DNA from 3 places in the Streptomyces sp. NPDC107454 genome. Region 3 is predicted to be linked to each of the others. Evidence: riboswitches for the same ligand, from Rfam matches in the RefSeq annotation. Region 3 holds a riboswitch; each other region holds the start of a gene.
The links. Region 3 has a riboswitch for cobalamin ahead of ACZ69M_RS30695 (cobalamin biosynthesis protein). Riboswitches for the same ligand answer to the same signal wherever they lie in the genome.
Positions count from the first base shown of each region.

Region 1: linked by a shared signal. The riboswitch ahead of metE (5-methyltetrahydropteroyltriglutamate--homocysteine S-methyltransferase) and the one ahead of ACZ69M_RS30695 (cobalamin biosynthesis protein) in region 3 are both predicted to bind cobalamin.
Region 2: linked by a shared signal. The riboswitch ahead of ACZ69M_RS21825 (ribonucleoside-diphosphate reductase subunit alpha) and the one ahead of ACZ69M_RS30695 (cobalamin biosynthesis protein) in region 3 are both predicted to bind cobalamin.

Region 1 covers NZ_JBVJPA010000020.1:6,241-11,696, reverse strand. The annotation lists gene aceB (malate synthase A) at 1-256, shown strand, start outside; gene ACZ69M_RS40395 (3-hydroxybutyryl-CoA dehydrogenase) at 253-1,122, shown strand; cobalamin riboswitch at 1,331-1,526, shown strand; gene metE (5-methyltetrahydropteroyltriglutamate--homocysteine S-methyltransferase) at 1,707-4,025, shown strand; gene ACZ69M_RS40385 (hypothetical protein) at 4,115-4,441, shown strand; gene metF (methylenetetrahydrofolate reductase [NAD(P)H]) at 4,525-5,436, shown strand; gene folP (dihydropteroate synthase) at 5,433-5,456, shown strand, end outside.
Region 2 covers NZ_JBVJPA010000008.1:212,520-217,975, forward strand. The annotation lists gene mctP (monocarboxylate uptake permease MctP) at 1-962, shown strand, start outside; gene ACZ69M_RS21820 (GNAT family N-acetyltransferase) at 1,183-1,689, shown strand; cobalamin riboswitch at 1,742-1,880, shown strand; gene ACZ69M_RS21825 (ribonucleoside-diphosphate reductase subunit alpha) at 2,001-4,400, shown strand; gene ACZ69M_RS21830 (ribonucleotide-diphosphate reductase subunit beta) at 4,400-5,413, shown strand.
Region 3 covers NZ_JBVJPA010000012.1:327,421-332,876, reverse strand. The annotation lists gene ACZ69M_RS30715 (class II aldolase/adducin family protein) at 1-138, opposite strand, end outside; gene ACZ69M_RS30710 (lysozyme) at 335-1,087, shown strand; gene ACZ69M_RS30705 (inorganic phosphate transporter) at 1,299-2,552, shown strand; gene ACZ69M_RS30700 (hypothetical protein) at 2,565-2,789, shown strand; cobalamin riboswitch at 2,901-3,041, shown strand; gene ACZ69M_RS30695 (cobalamin biosynthesis protein) at 3,143-4,099, shown strand; gene ACZ69M_RS30690 (cobyric acid synthase) at 4,096-5,456, shown strand, end outside.

The DNA of each region.
Region 1 (5,456 bases), on a different contig from region 3:
GGAGGACGCGGCCACCGCCGAGATCGCCCGCGTGCAGATCTGGCAGTGGCTACGACACCAGGTGATCGACCGCGAGACCGTCCTGACCATCCTCGACGACGAGACGGCCGCCCTCGGCGTCGTCCGCCCCTGGGCACCCGTCGAGGAAGCACGGGAGCTCTTCGAGCGGACGGCTCTCGCCCCCGAACTGCCCCTCTTCTTCACCCCGGACGCCTACTCCCGCCACCTCGTGCAGCGCGCGGAGCCCCGGTCATGAGCGCCCGCATCCAGCGCGTCGGGATCGTCGGCGGCGGTCAGATGGGCGCCGGTATCGCCGAGGTGTGCGCACGGGCCGGTCTGGACACCGTGGTCTGCGAGGCCGACGCCACGGCCGCCCGCGCGGCGCGGGACAGGGTCACCTCCTCACTCGAACGTGCCGTCCAGCGCGGCAAGCTGGACCCGGCCACCGCCCGGGACGCCCTCGCCCGACTCGCCTTCACCGGCGAACTGGACGACCTGGCCGACCGGCAGCTGGTCGTCGAGGCGGTCATCGAGAACGCCGACGCGAAGACCGAGATCTTCGCCGCCCTCGACAAGGTCGTCGAAGACCCGGACGCGGTCCTGGCCACCAACACCTCCTCCCTCCCAATCATGCGGCTAGGCATGGCGACCAGCCGGGCCGACCGGGTCGTGGGACTGCACTTCTTCAACCCCGTCCCCGTGCTGCCGCTCGTGGAGGTCGTGACCTCCCTGCACACCGCGCCCGGGACCGTCGCCGCCGTGGAGCACTTCGCCACCGAAACGCTGGGCAAGACGGTCATCCACTCCCGGGACCGGGCGGGGTTCGTCGTCAACGCCCTCCTCATCCCCTACCTCCTGTCCGCGATCCGGATGGCCGAGTCCGGCTTCGCCACCGCCACCGACATCGACACCGGCATGGAGCTGGGCTGCGCCCACCCCATGGGCCCCCTGAAGCTCGCCGACCTGATCGGCCTCGACACCGTCGCCGCCATCGCCGAGTCGCTCTACGACGAGTTCCGCGAACCCCTCTACGCCCCGCCCCCGCTGCTCCAGCGGATGGTCGAGGCGAGGCTGCTCGGCCGTAAGACCGGCCGGGGGTTCCACACCTACGTCCAGGACTGAGGATCCTGGCGATTCCGGGCTGAGGAGCCTGGAGCGCGCCGCCGGGTGAGGGTCCGGCAGGCGCCGACTGGGGAAGGGCGGGAGACGCGTGTGCGGCGTTTCCCGCCCTCGGCCCGTTTCACACCCGTCATCCGCGTGTGCCGACTCACCATCCGAATGATGGACGCGACGCTCCGTATTCGGTGGCGGCCCCTTAGGGTGGCGGGTGCAGCTGGTTCGCCCCGTCAGCCAGGCGGGGTGTCGCAAGAGGGAACCCGGTGGGAATCCGGGACTGCCCCGCAGCGGTGAGTGGGAACGACCGCCGTCATACGCACTGGACCCGACGTACCGGGCCTGGGAAGCGACGGCCAGTAGGTGTCCTCCGTCAGGAGGGCGGGCCCGCGAGTCCGAAGACCTGCCCGTTGCCCGCGCGCGCAAGAGCGTGTGCGGATACCCCGGTGACCTCGTGGGCGGGTCGGCGTACATACCAGTCGGGACGACCGTGCCTTTGCCGCGCGAGGTCGTCGCCGTCCGGTTCGTCATCACCTTCGCGCTCTCGTCCCGTCGCCGGGATCCCAGGGAATCGTCTCGCGAAGGAGATCTCCGTGACAGCGAAGTCCGCAGCCGCGGCAGCACGGGCCACCGTGTACGGCTACCCCCGCCAGGGCCAGAACCGGGAACTGAAGAAGGCGATCGAGGGCTACTGGAAGGGCCGCGTCTCCGCCGACACCCTCCGGGAAACCGCCGCCGGACTCCGCCGGAGCAACTGGCAGCAGCTCGCCGACGCCGGCGTCCACGAGGTACCCACCGGCGACTTCTCGTACTACGACCACGTCCTCGACACCACCGTCATGGTCGGCGCGATCCCCGAGCGGCACCGGGCCGCCGTCGAAGCCGACGCGCTCGACGGCTACTTCGCCATGGCCCGCGGCACCCAGGACGTCGCCCCGCTCGAAATGACGAAGTGGTTCGACACCAACTACCACTACCTGGTCCCCGAGTTGTGTCCTGACACGGTCTTCACCGCGAACTCCGCCAAGCAGGTCGCGGAACTGAAGGAGGCCCTGGCCCTCGGCCTGACCGCCCGCCCGGTCCTGGTCGGCCCCGTCACCTACCTGCTGCTCGCCAAGCCCGCCCCTGGCGTCGCCGCCGACTTCGAGCCGCTCACCCTGCTCGACCGGCTGCTGCCGGTGTACGCCGAGGTGCTCGCCGACCTGCGGGCGGCAGGCGCGGAGTGGGTGCAGCTGGACGAGCCCGCCCTGGTCCAGGACCGCACCCCGGCCGAACTGAACGCGGCCGAACGTGCCTACCGCGACCTCGGCGCCCTCCCCGACCGGCCCAAGCTCCTGGTGGCCTCCTACTTCGACCGGCTCGGCAACGCCCTCCCCGTCCTGGCCAAGGCGCCCGTCGACGGGCTCGCCCTCGACTTCACCGAGGCGGCGGCCGCCAACCTGGACGCCCTGGCCGCCGTCGGCGGGCTGCCCGGCAAGCGGCTGGTCGCCGGGGTCGTCAACGGCCGCAACATCTGGATCAACGACCTCGCCACGTCCCTGTCCACCCTCGGCACCCTCCTCGGGCTTGCCGACCGGGTCGACGTGGCCGCCTCCTGCTCCCTTCTGCACATCCCTCTCGACGCGTCCGCCGAGCGGGACATCGAGCCGCAGATCCGGCGCTGGCTGGCCTTCGCACAGCAGAAGACCACCGAGATCGTCACCCTCGCCAAGGGCCTCGCCCAGGGCACCGACGCCATCACCGGCGAGCTCGCCGCCAACCAGGCAGACCTCGCCTCCCGCGCGACTTCGCCCATCACCCACGCCCCGGCCGTACGTGACCGGGCAGCCGCCGTCACGGAGGCCGACGCCCGCCGCTCCCAGTCCTACGCCGAGCGGGTCGGGGCCCAGCGTGCCCACCTCGGGCTGCCGCTGCTGCCGACGACGACCATCGGGTCGTTCCCGCAGACCGACGAACTGCGGGTCGCCCGCGCCGACCTGCGCACCGGCCGGATCGACACCGCCGGGTACGAGGAGCGCATCAAGGCGGAGATCCAGGAGGTCATCTCCTTCCAGGAGAAGACCGGCATCGACGTCCTGGTGCACGGTGAGCCCGAGCGCAACGACATGATCCAGTACTTCGCCGAGCAGCTGACCGGCTACCTGGCAACCCAGCACGGCTGGGTCCAGTCCTACGGCACCCGGTACGTGCGTCCGCCGGTCCTGGCCGGCGACATCTCCCGTCCCGAGCCGATGACGCTGCGCTGGACGTCGTATGCCCAGTCCCTCACCCACCGTCCGGTCAAGGGCATGCTGACCGGTCCGGTCACCATGCTGGCCTGGTCGTTCGTCCGTGACGACCAGCCGCTCGGCGACACCGCCCGCCAAGTCGCCCTCGCCCTGCGCGACGAGGTGAACGACTTGGAGGCGGCGGGTACTTCGGTGATCCAGGTCGACGAACCCGCACTGCGCGAGACCCTGCCGCTGCGGACCGCCGACCGGGCCGCCTACCTCGCGTGGGCCACCGAGGCGTTCCGGCTCACCACCGCCGGAGTCCGCCCGGACACCCAGATCCACACCCACATGTGCTACGCCGAGTTCGGCGACATCGTCCAGGCCATCGACGACCTCGACGCCGACGTCATCAGCCTGGAGGCGGCCCGCTCGCACATGCAGGTCGCCCGCGAACTCGCCGCCCACGGCTACCCGCGCGAGGCCGGACCCGGCGTCTACGACATCCACTCCCCGCGCGTGCCCAGCACCGAGGAAGCCTCCGAGCTGCTGCGCACCGGCCTCAAGGCCATCCCGGCCGAGCGGCTGTGGGTCAACCCCGACTGCGGCCTGAAGACCCGCGGCTGGCCCGAGACCCGGGCCTCCCTGGAGAACCTGGTCACCGCCGCCCGCACGGTCCGCGGCGAGCTGCCCGCTTCCTGACCCATGGTCTGAGTGGGCCGGGACGCCACAAGCGTCCCGGCCCCGCCGAGCAGCACCGCCAGGACCAAGGCAGGAAGGGGGGCCTATCCGTGCGGAACAAGCCGCGCCAGATCGTCGTGGACGGCAAACCCATGATCGCCGTGCCGACGAAGGAGTTCGAGAGTCTGCTGGCCATGCGCAGACAGCTCGGCAGTCAGAGCGCGAAGATGCGCATACTGCGCGACGCACTCGTCGAAATGACCGAACTCCTGGACACCCTGGTGGAGGCCCTCGGCGACGGCGGCCTGCCCGGGCCACGGGACGGTTCCACGGATCCCGACCCCCAGCGCACCAATCTGGAACTGGTCGCCGAAATGCGCCGACAGGCGCACCGGGTACGCGCCATCACCGGGTCGGGGCGCACCGGACCCGAGTAACCGGTTCCACCACGCCGAGTATCCCGGTAAACCCACGCCCTGAAATTCCTTCGCGGAGTCCCGAACCGACTGGAACGGCCCACATGGCTCTCGGTATCCCCAGCACAAGGAAAGACCGTGCGGTAACCATTCATGACCTGCTCGCACGGGGAGGCCGCTGTTACTCGTTCGAATTCATGCCGCCTCGCAGCGCGGCAGCCGAAGCCGGACTCTGGACCGCGATTCGCAGGCTGGAGACCCTGGCGCCCACGTTCGTCTCGGTGACCTACGGTGCCGGCGGCTCGACGCGGGGCAGGACCGTGAACGTGACTGGGCGAATCGCCCAGGAGACCACACTCACCCCGGTCGCCCACCTCACCGCGGTCGACCACAGCGTCGCGGAACTGCGCAACATCCTCGGCCACTATGCCGACCAGGGCGTACGCAACATCCTCGCCCTGCGCGGAGACCCGCCCGGCGATCCGCTCGGCCCCTGGACAAAGCATCCACAGGGCGTGCGGTACGCGGCCGAACTGGTCAGCCTGATCAAGGAGTCGGGGGACTTCTGCGTCGGCGTCGCCGCTTTCCCGGAGATGCACCCGCGCTCCCCCGACCGGGACAGCGACATCAGGCACTTCGTCGAAAAATGCCGGGCCGGAGCCGACTACGCCATCACCCAGATGTTCTTCGACGTCGAGGACTATCTGTTCTTCCGTGATCGTGTGACAGCGGCAGGCTGTGAGACACCGGTCATTCCGGAGATCATGCCGGTCACCACCATCCGCTCGCTGCAACGCATTCCCACCCTCTCCACCGCCGCCTTCCCGGCTCGATTGGCGGAACGCATGCTCGCCGTAGAGGAAGACCCGAAGGCGGTCCGAGCACTCGGAATCGACCATGCCACCGAGATGTGTCGTCGTCTGCTGACCGAAGACGCTCCCGGACTGCACTTCATGACCATGAACTTCTCCACCGTGACAACAGAGATCTACAAGAACCTTGAGCTGGACACATGAGCACACCCGCCAGAATCAAC
Region 2 (5,456 bases), on a different contig from region 3:
CGATCAAGCTGGGCGGGTTCGACGAGATCTTCAAGGCGGCGAGCGACAAGTACACGGCGGCGGGGGCGGGCGGGCTCGTGCCCGCCGAAGCGGGCCAGTGGACCTACGCCACGCTCGCGCTCGGATCGGCGCTCGCGCTGTTCATGTACCCGCACTCGATCACGGCGACGCTCTCCAGCCGCAGCCGTGAGGTGATCCGCCGCAACACCACGATCCTTCCTCTCTACTCCCTGATGCTGGGGCTGCTCGCCCTGCTCGGGTTCATGGCGATCGCGGCCGGGGTCAAGGTCACCAACGGCCAACTCGCCATCCCCCAGCTCTTCGAGAACATGTTCCCGGACTGGTTCGCGGGGGTGGCCTTCGCGGCGATCGGCATCGGAGCGCTCGTGCCGGCGGCCATCATGTCCATCGCGGCCGCGAACCTCTTCACCCGCAACATCTACAAGGACTTCATCAAGCCGGACGCGACGCCGCAGCAGGAGACCAGGGTCTCCAAGCTGGTGTCGCTGCTGGTGAAGGTGGGCGCGCTGGTCTTCGTCCTGACGATGGACAAGACGGTCGCGATCAACTTCCAGCTCCTGGGCGGCATCTGGATCCTCCAGACCTTCCCGGCGCTGGTCGGTGGCCTGTTCACCCGCTGGTTCCACCGCTGGGCGCTGCTCGGGGGCTGGGCGGTGGGCATGCTGTACGGCACGCTCGCCGCGTACGGGGTCGCCTCTCCGACCCAGAAGCACTTCGGCGGCAGCTCGAAGGAGATCCCGGGCATCGGGGAGATCGGCTACATCGGTCTGACGGCCTTCGTCATGAACGTCGTGGTCAGCGTCGTCCTCACCTTCGCCCTCCGCGCCTTCAACGCGCCGGACGGCGTCGACGAGACGTCTCCGGAGGACTACACGGCGGATGCGGGGGACGCGGGCGTCGTGACGGAACTGCCTCCGGCCACGGCGGGTTCCACCCACTGAGCCCGGGGCTGCGCCCCCGGACCTCCGGTGGGTTCTTCGGCTGCGGGCCCGGTGGGGGCTTCTCGCGCAGTTCCCCGCGTCCCTAAAGGCCCGGGGCGCGGGGAACTGCGCGCCAAGCCCCCACGCACCCGCAGCCGCGCAACCGCACCAACAACCCCCCACGGGCCGTCGGACATAAATCCGGCGGCCCGTTCCCGCGTCCTGTTGCACACTCACCGGCATGGACATCCGCATCAGACACGCCCACCCCCACGAATACGACCGCATCGGCGAGATCACCGCACAGGCCTACCTCGGCGACGGCCTGCTCGACTTCGGGGAGAACGACGAGTACCTCGGCGAACTGCGAGACGTGGCGAAACGAGCCACCGCCGCGGAGGTCCTCGTCGCCGTGGACCACGACCGCATCCTCGGCGCCGTGACCTTCGTACCGCGTGGCGGCCCCATGGCCGACATAGCCCGCCCCGGCGAAGCCGAGATCCGTATGCTCGCCGTCGCACGCGAGTCCCGCGGCCGAGGTGCCGGCGAGACCCTCGTCCGCGCCTGCGTCGACCACGCACGCGCCACCGCGGGCTGCGTACGCGTCGTGCTCTCCACCCAGCGCACCATGCATGCCGCCCACCGCATCTACGAACGCCTCGGCTTCACCCGCACCCCCGACCGCGACTGGAACCCCCTCCCGGAGCTCGACGACATCACTCTCCTCACCTACGAGTTGACACTCTGACACCGGCACGACACAACATCTGGTGGTGTCACCGCAGCCCGGCACAAGATGTATGCTCATGCTCGCTGTCGCCGCAGGGGAATCCGGTGCAAATCCGGAACTGTCCCGCAACGGTGTACTTGTACGTGTTCGCACACTCGCGCCCATGTACTCGCGTCAGTCCGAGGACCTGCCGACAGCGCGCCCGGCCATCCGGCCCGGGTGCATGACGTCCGGGCCTCGCGGAATGGGCCGGTGGACGCGACGCCGCGTGCGCTCGTGAGCTGCCCTGCCCTCCGCCAGGCCCCGTGCCGAGCGAGGGAGAGCCCCAAGTGACCATCGCGCCAGCCGACCCGGCTTCAGCTACCGCTTTCGCACAGCAGGAGCGGAAGCAGGTCCCGGTGGAGACGGACGGTCCCGGTACCACTCTGCTGCGTACCCTGACCGACCTCACCGCCGACCTCCCCGGCGCCGACCCCGGCCGGGTCGCCGCCGCCACGCTGCGCGGCCGGTCCGCGCACGCGGACGACACGGAGCTGCGCGAACTGGCCACCGAGGCGGCCGCGGGCCTCATCTCCGAGGACCCCGTCTACTCCCGGCTGGCGGCCAGACTGCTGACGATCAGCATCGCGGCGGAGGCCGCCTCGCAGGGCGTCACGTCCTTCTCCGGGTCGATCGCCGCGGGTCACCGCGAGGGCCTGATCGCCGACCGCACGGCGGAGTTCGTCCGGCTGCACACGGCCCGGCTGGACGCGCTGATCGACATCGACGGCGACGACCGCTTCGGCTACTTCGGCCTGCGCACCCTGCACAGCCGCTATCTGCTCCGGCACCCGATCACCCGCAAGGTCATCGAGACGCCCCAGCACTTCATGCTGCGCGTGGCGTCGGGCCTGGCCGAGGACGACACGAACCGGGCCCTGGACGAGGTCGCGGCGCTCTACGGGCTCATGAGCCGTCTCGACTACCTCCCCTCCTCCCCCACGCTGTTCAACTCCGGTACGCGGCACCCGCAGATGTCGTCCTGCTACCTCCTCGACTCCCCGCTGGACGAGCTGGACTCCCTCTACGACCGCTACCACCAGGTGGCCCGCCTCTCGAAGCACGCGGGCGGCATCGGTCTTTCGTACTCCCGGATCCGTTCGCGCGGTTCGCTGATCCGCGGTACGAACGGGCACTCAAACGGAATCGTCCCGTTCCTGAAGACCCTCGACGCCTCGGTCGCCGCGGTGAACCAGGGCGGCCGGCGCAAGGGCGCGGCCGCGGTCTACCTGGAGACCTGGCACTCCGACATCGAGGAGTTCCTGGAGCTGCGCGACAACACCGGTGAGGACGCCCGCCGTACGCACAACCTGAACCTCGCGCACTGGATCCCGGACGAGTTCATGCGCCGGGTCGACGCCGACGGGCAGTGGTCCCTCTTCTCGCCCTCCGACGTGCCCGAGCTGGTCGACCTGTGGGGCGACGAGTTCGACGCGGCGTACCGCGGGGCGGAGGCGGCCGGCCTCGCCAGGAAGACCATCCCGGCCCGTGACCTCTACGGCCGCATGATGCGCACCCTCGCGCAGACCGGCAACGGCTGGATGACCTTCAAGGACGCCGCCAACCGCACCGCCAACCAGACGGCGGAGCCGGGCCACACCGTCCACTCCTCGAACCTCTGCACCGAGATCCTGGAGGTCACGGACGACGGGGAGACGGCGGTCTGCAACCTCGGCTCGGTCAACCTCGGCGCCTTCGTGGTCGACGGGGACATCGACTGGGAGCGGCTGGACGAGACGGTCCGTACCGCCGTCACCTTCCTCGACCGTGTCGTCGACATCAACTTCTACCCGACCGAGCAGGCCGGCCGGTCGAACGCGAAGTGGCGGCCCGTCGGCCTCGGCGCGATGGGTCTGCAGGACGTCTTCTTCAAGCTGCGCGTCCCCTTCGACTCCCCGCAGGCCAAGGCCCTCTCCACCCGGATCGCCGAACGGATCATGCTCGCCGCGTACGAGGCCTCGGCCGACCTCGCGGAGCGCAGCGGCCCGCTCCCGGCCTGGGAGAAGACCCGTACGGCCCGTGGCGTCCTGCACCCCGACCACTACGGCGTGGAGCTGACCTGGCCGGAGCGCTGGGCGGCCCTGCGGGAGCGTATCGCCGCAGTCGGCATGCGCAACTCCCTCCTCCTCGCCATCGCGCCCACCGCCACCATCGCGTCCATCGCGGGTGTGTACGAGTGCATCGAGCCTCAGGTGTCCAACCTGTTCAAGCGCGAGACGCTCTCCGGTGAGTTCCTCCAGGTCAACTCCTACCTGGTGGACGAGCTGAAGAAGCTCGGCGTGTGGGACGCGCAGACCCGCGAGGCGCTGCGCGAGTCCAACGGTTCGGTGCAGGGCTTCACTTGGGTCCCGCAGGACGTCCGCGACCTGTACCGCACGGCCTGGGAGATCCCGCAGCGCGGCCTGATCGACATGGCTGCCGCCCGCACCCCGTTCCTGGACCAGGCCCAGTCCCTGAACCTCTTCCTGGAGACGCCGACGATCGGCAAGCTCTCCTCGATGTACGCGTACGCCTGGAAGTCGGGCCTGAAGACGACGTACTACCTGCGCTCCCGCCCGGCGACCCGTATCGCCCGTGCCGCCCAGGCGCAGGCCCAGCCCGAGAAGACCATCCCCGTGCAGGCGATCCCCGACGAGGACGCCGTCGCCTGCTCCCTTGAGAACCCCGAGTCCTGCGAGGCCTGCCAGTAATGAGCTCCACCGAGAAGAACCTGCTCGACCCGGGCTTCGAACTCACCCTCCGCCCCATGCGCTACCCGGACTTCTACGAGCGCTACCGGGACGCCATCAAGAACACCTGGACCGTGGAGGAGGTCGACCTCCACTCGGACGTGGCCGACCTCGCGAAGCTCTCGCAGGGTGAGCAGCACATGATCGGCCGGCTGGTCGCGTTCTTCGCGACGGGCGACTCGATCGTGTCGAACAACCTCGTGCTGACCCTCTACAAGCACATCAACTCCCCCGAGGCGCGCCTGTATCTCTCCAGGCAGCTGTTCGAGGAAGCGGTCCACGTCCAGTTCTATCTGACCCTGCTGGACACCTACCTTCCCGACCCGGAGGACCGCGCCGCCGCCTTCGACGCCGTCGAGAGCATCCCCTCGATCCGTGAGAAGGCCGAGTTCTGCTTCAAGTGGATGGACTCGGTGGAGAAGCTGGACCGCCTGGAGACCAAGGCGGACCGACGTCGCTTCCTGCTCAACCTCATCTGCTTCGCCGCGTGCATCGAGGGCCTCTTCTTCTACGGCGCCTTCGCGTACGTCTACTGGTTCCGCAGCCGGGGTCTGCTGCACGGTCTCGCCACCGGCACCAACTGGGTGTTCCGCGACGAGACGATGCACATGTCCTTCGCCTTCGAGGTGGTGGACACCGTGCGCAAGGAGGAGCCGGAGCTCTTCGACGACCAGCTCCAGCAGCAGGTCACCGACATGCTGAGGGAGGCCGTCGAGGCCGAGCTGCAGTTCGCGCGCGACCTGTGCGGTGAGGGTCTGCCGGGCATGAACACCGACTCGATGCGCCAGTATCTGGAGTGCGTGGCCGACCAGCGTCTGCAGCGTCTCGGCTTCGCCCCGGTGTACAGCTCCGAGAACCCCTTCTCCTTCATGGAGCTCCAGGGCGTCCAGGAGCTGACCAACTTCTTCGAGCGCCGCCCCTCGGCGTACCAGGTGGCGGTGGAGGGCTCGGTCGGCTTCGACGAGGACTTCTGACGGACGAGAACTTCCGTCGGCACGAGGTCTTCTGACGGTATGA
Region 3 (5,456 bases):
GACAAGCCCGTCGGCCACCGTCCGGCGGGCCGTCGCGACGAGCTCGCCCCACGCGGCCGCCACCTCCCGCTCGCGCGCGCCCGGCGCGCTCTCCCCCACGTCCCGCGCTTCCCGTGCGTCCCGCCGCTGCTCAGCCATGGGGCGATCCTGCCAGGCAGGGACGTCAACCCCCTGTCGGTGAGGGCACTTTAGGGCGGAAGACAAGCGTCCGTAAGGGTACATAGCTGTACATATCGCCCTCCCGGGGTGATTGGCTGGCGATCGACGGGCTTTCAACGATCTTCCAATAACCTCTGGGGGATTTGTCACGCACGTCGCCATTCCGGGGGGAAACATGGCTCGTGACCACAAACCACTTCTTCGCCGTGCCCGCGTCCGCGCGGCGGCGGCCGCCGTGGCGGCGCTCACCGCCGCGGGGACCGTCCTCGCCGGGACCCCGGTCGCCGCGGCGGCCAAACCCAAGGGCCACGACGTCTCCTCGCACCAGAAGAACGTCGACTGGCAGAGCGCGAAAGCGAAGGGCGCCCGGTTCGTCTATGTGAAGGCGACCGAGTCCCACACGTACCGCAATCCGTACTTCGGCCGGCAGTACGACGGAGCGCGCGACGCGGGGATCCTGCGCGGCGCCTACCACTTCGCGGTGCCGGACAAGTCGTCCGGCGCCACCCAGGCCGCGTACTTCGTGCGCAACGGCGGCGCCTGGCGCGCGGACGGCTGGACGCTGCCGCCCGCGCTCGACATGGAGTACAACCCGTACGACAAGAAGCACAAGTGCTACGGCCTGAGCAAGGCCAGGATCGTGAGCTGGATCCAGGCGTTCAGTGACGAACTCGAACGGGAGACCGGTCGCCGTCCCGTCATCTACACGACCACCCACTGGTGGAACACCTGCACCGGCGGCAGCGGCGCCTTCGCCGCGAACCACGCCCTCTGGCTCGCCCGCTACGACTCGGCGGACACGGGCGCGTTGCCGGCCGGCTGGTCGACGTGGACGTTCTGGCAGTACGACAACAGCGGGACGCTCCCGGGTGACCAGAATCTCTTCAACGGATCCATGAGCCGACTCAAGCAGTTCGCCGCGGGCTAGAAGCCCTCCAACCACCTCCGGCGGAACCCGATATTCCGCCTCCGTTCGAACACCTGGTAAACCGTCGGGCCGCCCTCCCGCACACTGGTCATCACAAGCGGAGGGGCGGTCCACCGTTTGATACACCCCGACGCCCGCCCCAGTTCATCTTCCGTTCACTCAGGTTGCCTACGGTCCACCTGCCACTGACGTCCAACAGAAGCCTGGGTAAATGGAACACATCACGCTCCTCCTCGGAATCGTGATCGTCACCGCTCTCGTGTTCGATTTCACGAACGGTTTCCACGACACTGCCAACGCGATGGCGACCACCATCTCGACCGGCGCTCTGAAGCCCAAGACGGCGGTGGCCATGTCCGCCGTGCTGAACCTCGTCGGCGCCTTCCTCTCCGTGGAGGTCGCCAAGACGATCTCCGGCGGGATCATCAACGAAGAGGGCATACGCGTCCAGGTGATCTTCGCGGCGCTCGTCGGCGCCATCCTCTGGAATCTGCTGACCTGGCTTCTGGGTCTGCCCTCCAGCTCCTCCCACGCACTGTTCGGCGGCCTGATCGGCGCCGCGGTCATGTCGGCCGGCTGGTCGTCGGTGAACGGCTCGACCGTCGTCACCAAGGTGCTGATCCCCGCGGTCGCCGCGCCCATCGTGGCCGGACTCGCCGCGACGCTGGCCACCCGGCTCACCTACCGGATCGGCAACCGCGCCGACGAGAAGGCGACCGCCAAGGGCTACCGCGCCGGCCAGATCGCCTCCGCCGGCCTGGTCTCCCTGGCGCACGGCACCAACGACGCCCAGAAGACGATGGGCATCATCACCCTCGCCCTGGTCACCGGCGGCGTCATCGCCCCGGGTTCGAACCCCCCGCTGTGGGTCATCGTCTCGGCCGGTACGGCCATCGCGCTCGGCACCTACCTGGGCGGCTGGCGCATCATCCGCACCCTGGGCAAGGGCCTCACGGACCTCGCGCCGCCGCAGGGCTTCGCCGCCCAGACCAGCGCCGCGACGGCCATCCTGGCCTCCTCGCACATCGGCTTCTCCCTCTCCACCACCCAGGTCTGCTCCGGCGCCGTGATGGGCTCGGGCCTCGGCCGCAAGGGCGGCGTGGTCCGCTGGTCGACCGCGACCCGGATGTTCGTCGCCTGGGTCCTGACCCTGCCGGCCGCCGGTCTGGCCGGTGCCTCCGCCGAGTTCCTCACCAAGCAGGGCACCTGGGGCATCGTCCTCACCGGCGCGCTGCTCGTCGCCGGCGCCGGCACCATCTGGAAGCTCTCCCGCCGCCAGCCGGTCACCGTCGACAACGTCAATGCCATCGACTACGGCACCGCCGAACCCGCGGGCGTCGTCACCGCCGCTGTCGCCGCCGTCACCCCGCCGCCCGCGGGCCCCGTCACCGGCGGCCTGTCCGGCGACCTGAAGACCACCATCCCGTCCCCGGACGCGGAGCCCACCCGCCCGGCCACGGTGTAAGGACAGAACAGCATGCACATCGACTGGGCAGCCCTCGGCTCCGTCTTCGGAGTCAGCCTCGTGACCACCGTCGGCCTCGTCGGCCTCTTCACCCTCGGCATCGTCGGACTCTCCAAGCGCGAGTCCGCGTCCGCCCAGGGCGGCTCCGCGACCCTCGCGGTCACCGGCGCGTACGTCTGCTTCGCGGCGTGCGCCGCGGCGGTGGCGTACGGCATCTTCCTGATCGTCGGCAAGTAACCCAAAACGGGCGCCACTTCACGTGGGGTGCGGGACGGATCACCGTCCCGCACCCCACCTGTATGTGGGCCTTCGCACACTCTCCCCGCGCAGGTCAACAGCAAGTTGACGGGTCTTCCAACCCGTGGTGGACTGCCGGAGCCAAGTACGGCGACAGAAGAGGAAGCCGGTGTGAATCCGGCGCGGTCCCGCCACTGTGACCGGGGAAGGAACTCCCCGGGAGCCAGGAACTCTCCCCGCCGGTCTCGTCGAACCAGGGCGCGGACACCCTGAGTGAGGACATAACGCCATGTGCGGCTGCCCAAGTGCCCTGCTAGCGACGGTTCCACCCGACCTTACGGTCGGCTGACCCCGTGCGTGCCGATCGCGTCTTCGCGTACGGCGCCACCGCCGGCCTCCTCGGTGACCTGCTGCTCGGCGATCCCCGCCGGGGGCATCCGGTCGCCGCGTTCGGGCGGAGCGCGGCAGCCGTGGAGCGGGCGCTGTGGCGGGACCACCGCGGGTGGGGCGCGCTGCACACCGCCGTGTGTGTGGGAGGTGCCGCCGGACTCGCCGCCGTCGCTTCCCGTGCCGTACGCCCCTCACGTGCCGCGTCCCTCGCACTGACGGCCGCCGCCACCTGGGCCGTCGTCGGGGGCACCACACTCGGGCGGGAGGCCCGGGCGATCGGTGACGCCCTCGCGGACGGGGAGACCGGGATCGCCAGGGAGCGGCTGCCGCATCTGTGCGGACGGGATCCCCAGGCCCTCGGCGCCGACGGCATCGCGCGCGCCGTCGTGGAGTCCGTCGCCGAGAACACCTCCGACGCCGTGGTGGGCGCCCTGGTGTGGGGCGCCGTGGCCGGAGTCCCCGGGCTCGTGGGCTTTCGGGCCGTCAACACCCTTGACGCCATGGTCGGTCACAGGTCGCCCAGGTACCGGCGGTACGGGTGGGCCTCGGCTCGGCTCGACGACGTCGCCGGGTGGCCGGGGGCTCGTCTCACCGCCGTGCTCGCCGCCGTCGCGGGTGACAGCCCCCGAGGGGCCCTGCGAGCCTGGCGCGCCGACGCCGTCAAGCATCCGAGCCCCAACGCCGGGCCCGTGGAGGCCTCGTTCGCGGGGGCGCTCGGGGTGCGCCTGGGCGGCACCCTCTCCTACGGCGGGCGCGTCGAGCACCGGCCCGAGCTCAACGGCGCCGGACGCGCCGTGCACGTCAACGACATCGAGCGGGCCGTACGGCTGTCACGCCGTGTCGGCTGGCTCGCCCTCGGCGTGAGCGCCGGCGGGCGGCTGCTCGTACAGAGGCTTCTCAGGAAGGGGCGTACGTCATGAGCGGAGGGCTGCTCGTCGCCGGGACCACCTCCGACGCGGGCAAGAGTGTCGTGACCGCCGGGATCTGCCGGTGGCTGGTGCGCCAAGGCGTCAAGGTCGCGCCCTTCAAGGCGCAGAACATGTCGCTGAACTCGTTCGTGACGCGCGAGGGCGCCGAGATCGGGCGCGCGCAGGCCATGCAGGCACAGGCCGCCCGGGTGGAGCCGACCGCGCTCATGAACCCCGTGCTGCTCAAGCCGGGCAGCGACCGCAGCAGTCAGGTCGTCCTCATGGGCAGGCCCGTGGGTGAGATGACGGCCCGTGGCTACCACGGCGGGCGTCAGGAAGCCCTGCTCACCACCGTGCTGGACTGTCTCGCCGAGTTGCGGGGCACGTATGACGCGGTGATCTGTGAGGGGGCCGGCAGTCCTGCCGAGATCAATCTGCGGCGGACCGACATCGTGAACATGGGGATCGCGCGCAATGCGCGGCTGCCCGTGCTCGTCGTCGGCGACATCGACCGCGGGGGTGTGTTCGCCTCGTTCTTCGGGACGGTCGCGCTGCTGTCGCGCGAGGACCAGGAGTTCGTCGCCGGGTTCCTCGTCAACAAGTTCAGGGGGGACGTCTCCCTGCTGGAGCCGGGGCTCGACATGCTCCACGGCCTCACCGGGCGGCGTACGTACGGCGTCCTGCCGTTCCGGCACGGCCTCGGCATCGACGAGGAGGACGGGCTGCGGGTGTCGTTGCGGGGAGCGGTCCGGGAGTCCCAGGTCACCTCCCCCGTCGGCGAGGACGTGCTGCGCGTCGCCGTCTGCGCGATCCCGCTGATGTCCAACTTCACGGACGTGGACGCGCTGGCCGCCGAGCCGGGTGTCGTCGTGCGGTTCGTGGACCGGGCCGAGGAGCTGGCCGACGCCGATCTCGTCGTCGTCCCCGGGACCCGGGGGACGGTCAAGGCGCTGGAGTGGCTGCGGACGCGCGGACTCGCGGACGCCATCCTGCGCCGAGCGGCCGAAGGGCGGCCCGTGCTGGGCATCTGCGGCGGATTCCAGCTCCTCGGCGAGCACATCGAGGACGAGGTCGAGTCGCGCGCCGGTCATGTCGACGGGCTCGGACTCCTGCCGGTCCGTGTGCGGTTCGCACGCGAGAAGACCCTGACCCGGCCCGTCGGGGAGGCGCTCGGCGAGCACGTCGAGGGCTACGAGATCCATCACGGCGTCGCCGATGTGACGGGCGGTGAACCGTTCCTGGACGGGTGCCGGGTCGGCGCCGTCTGGGGCACGCACTGGCACGGCTCGCTGGAGTCGGACGGCTTCCGGCGCGCCTTCCTGCGCGAGGTGGCGGCCGCCGCGGGCCGTCGTTTCGTGCCGGCCGCCGA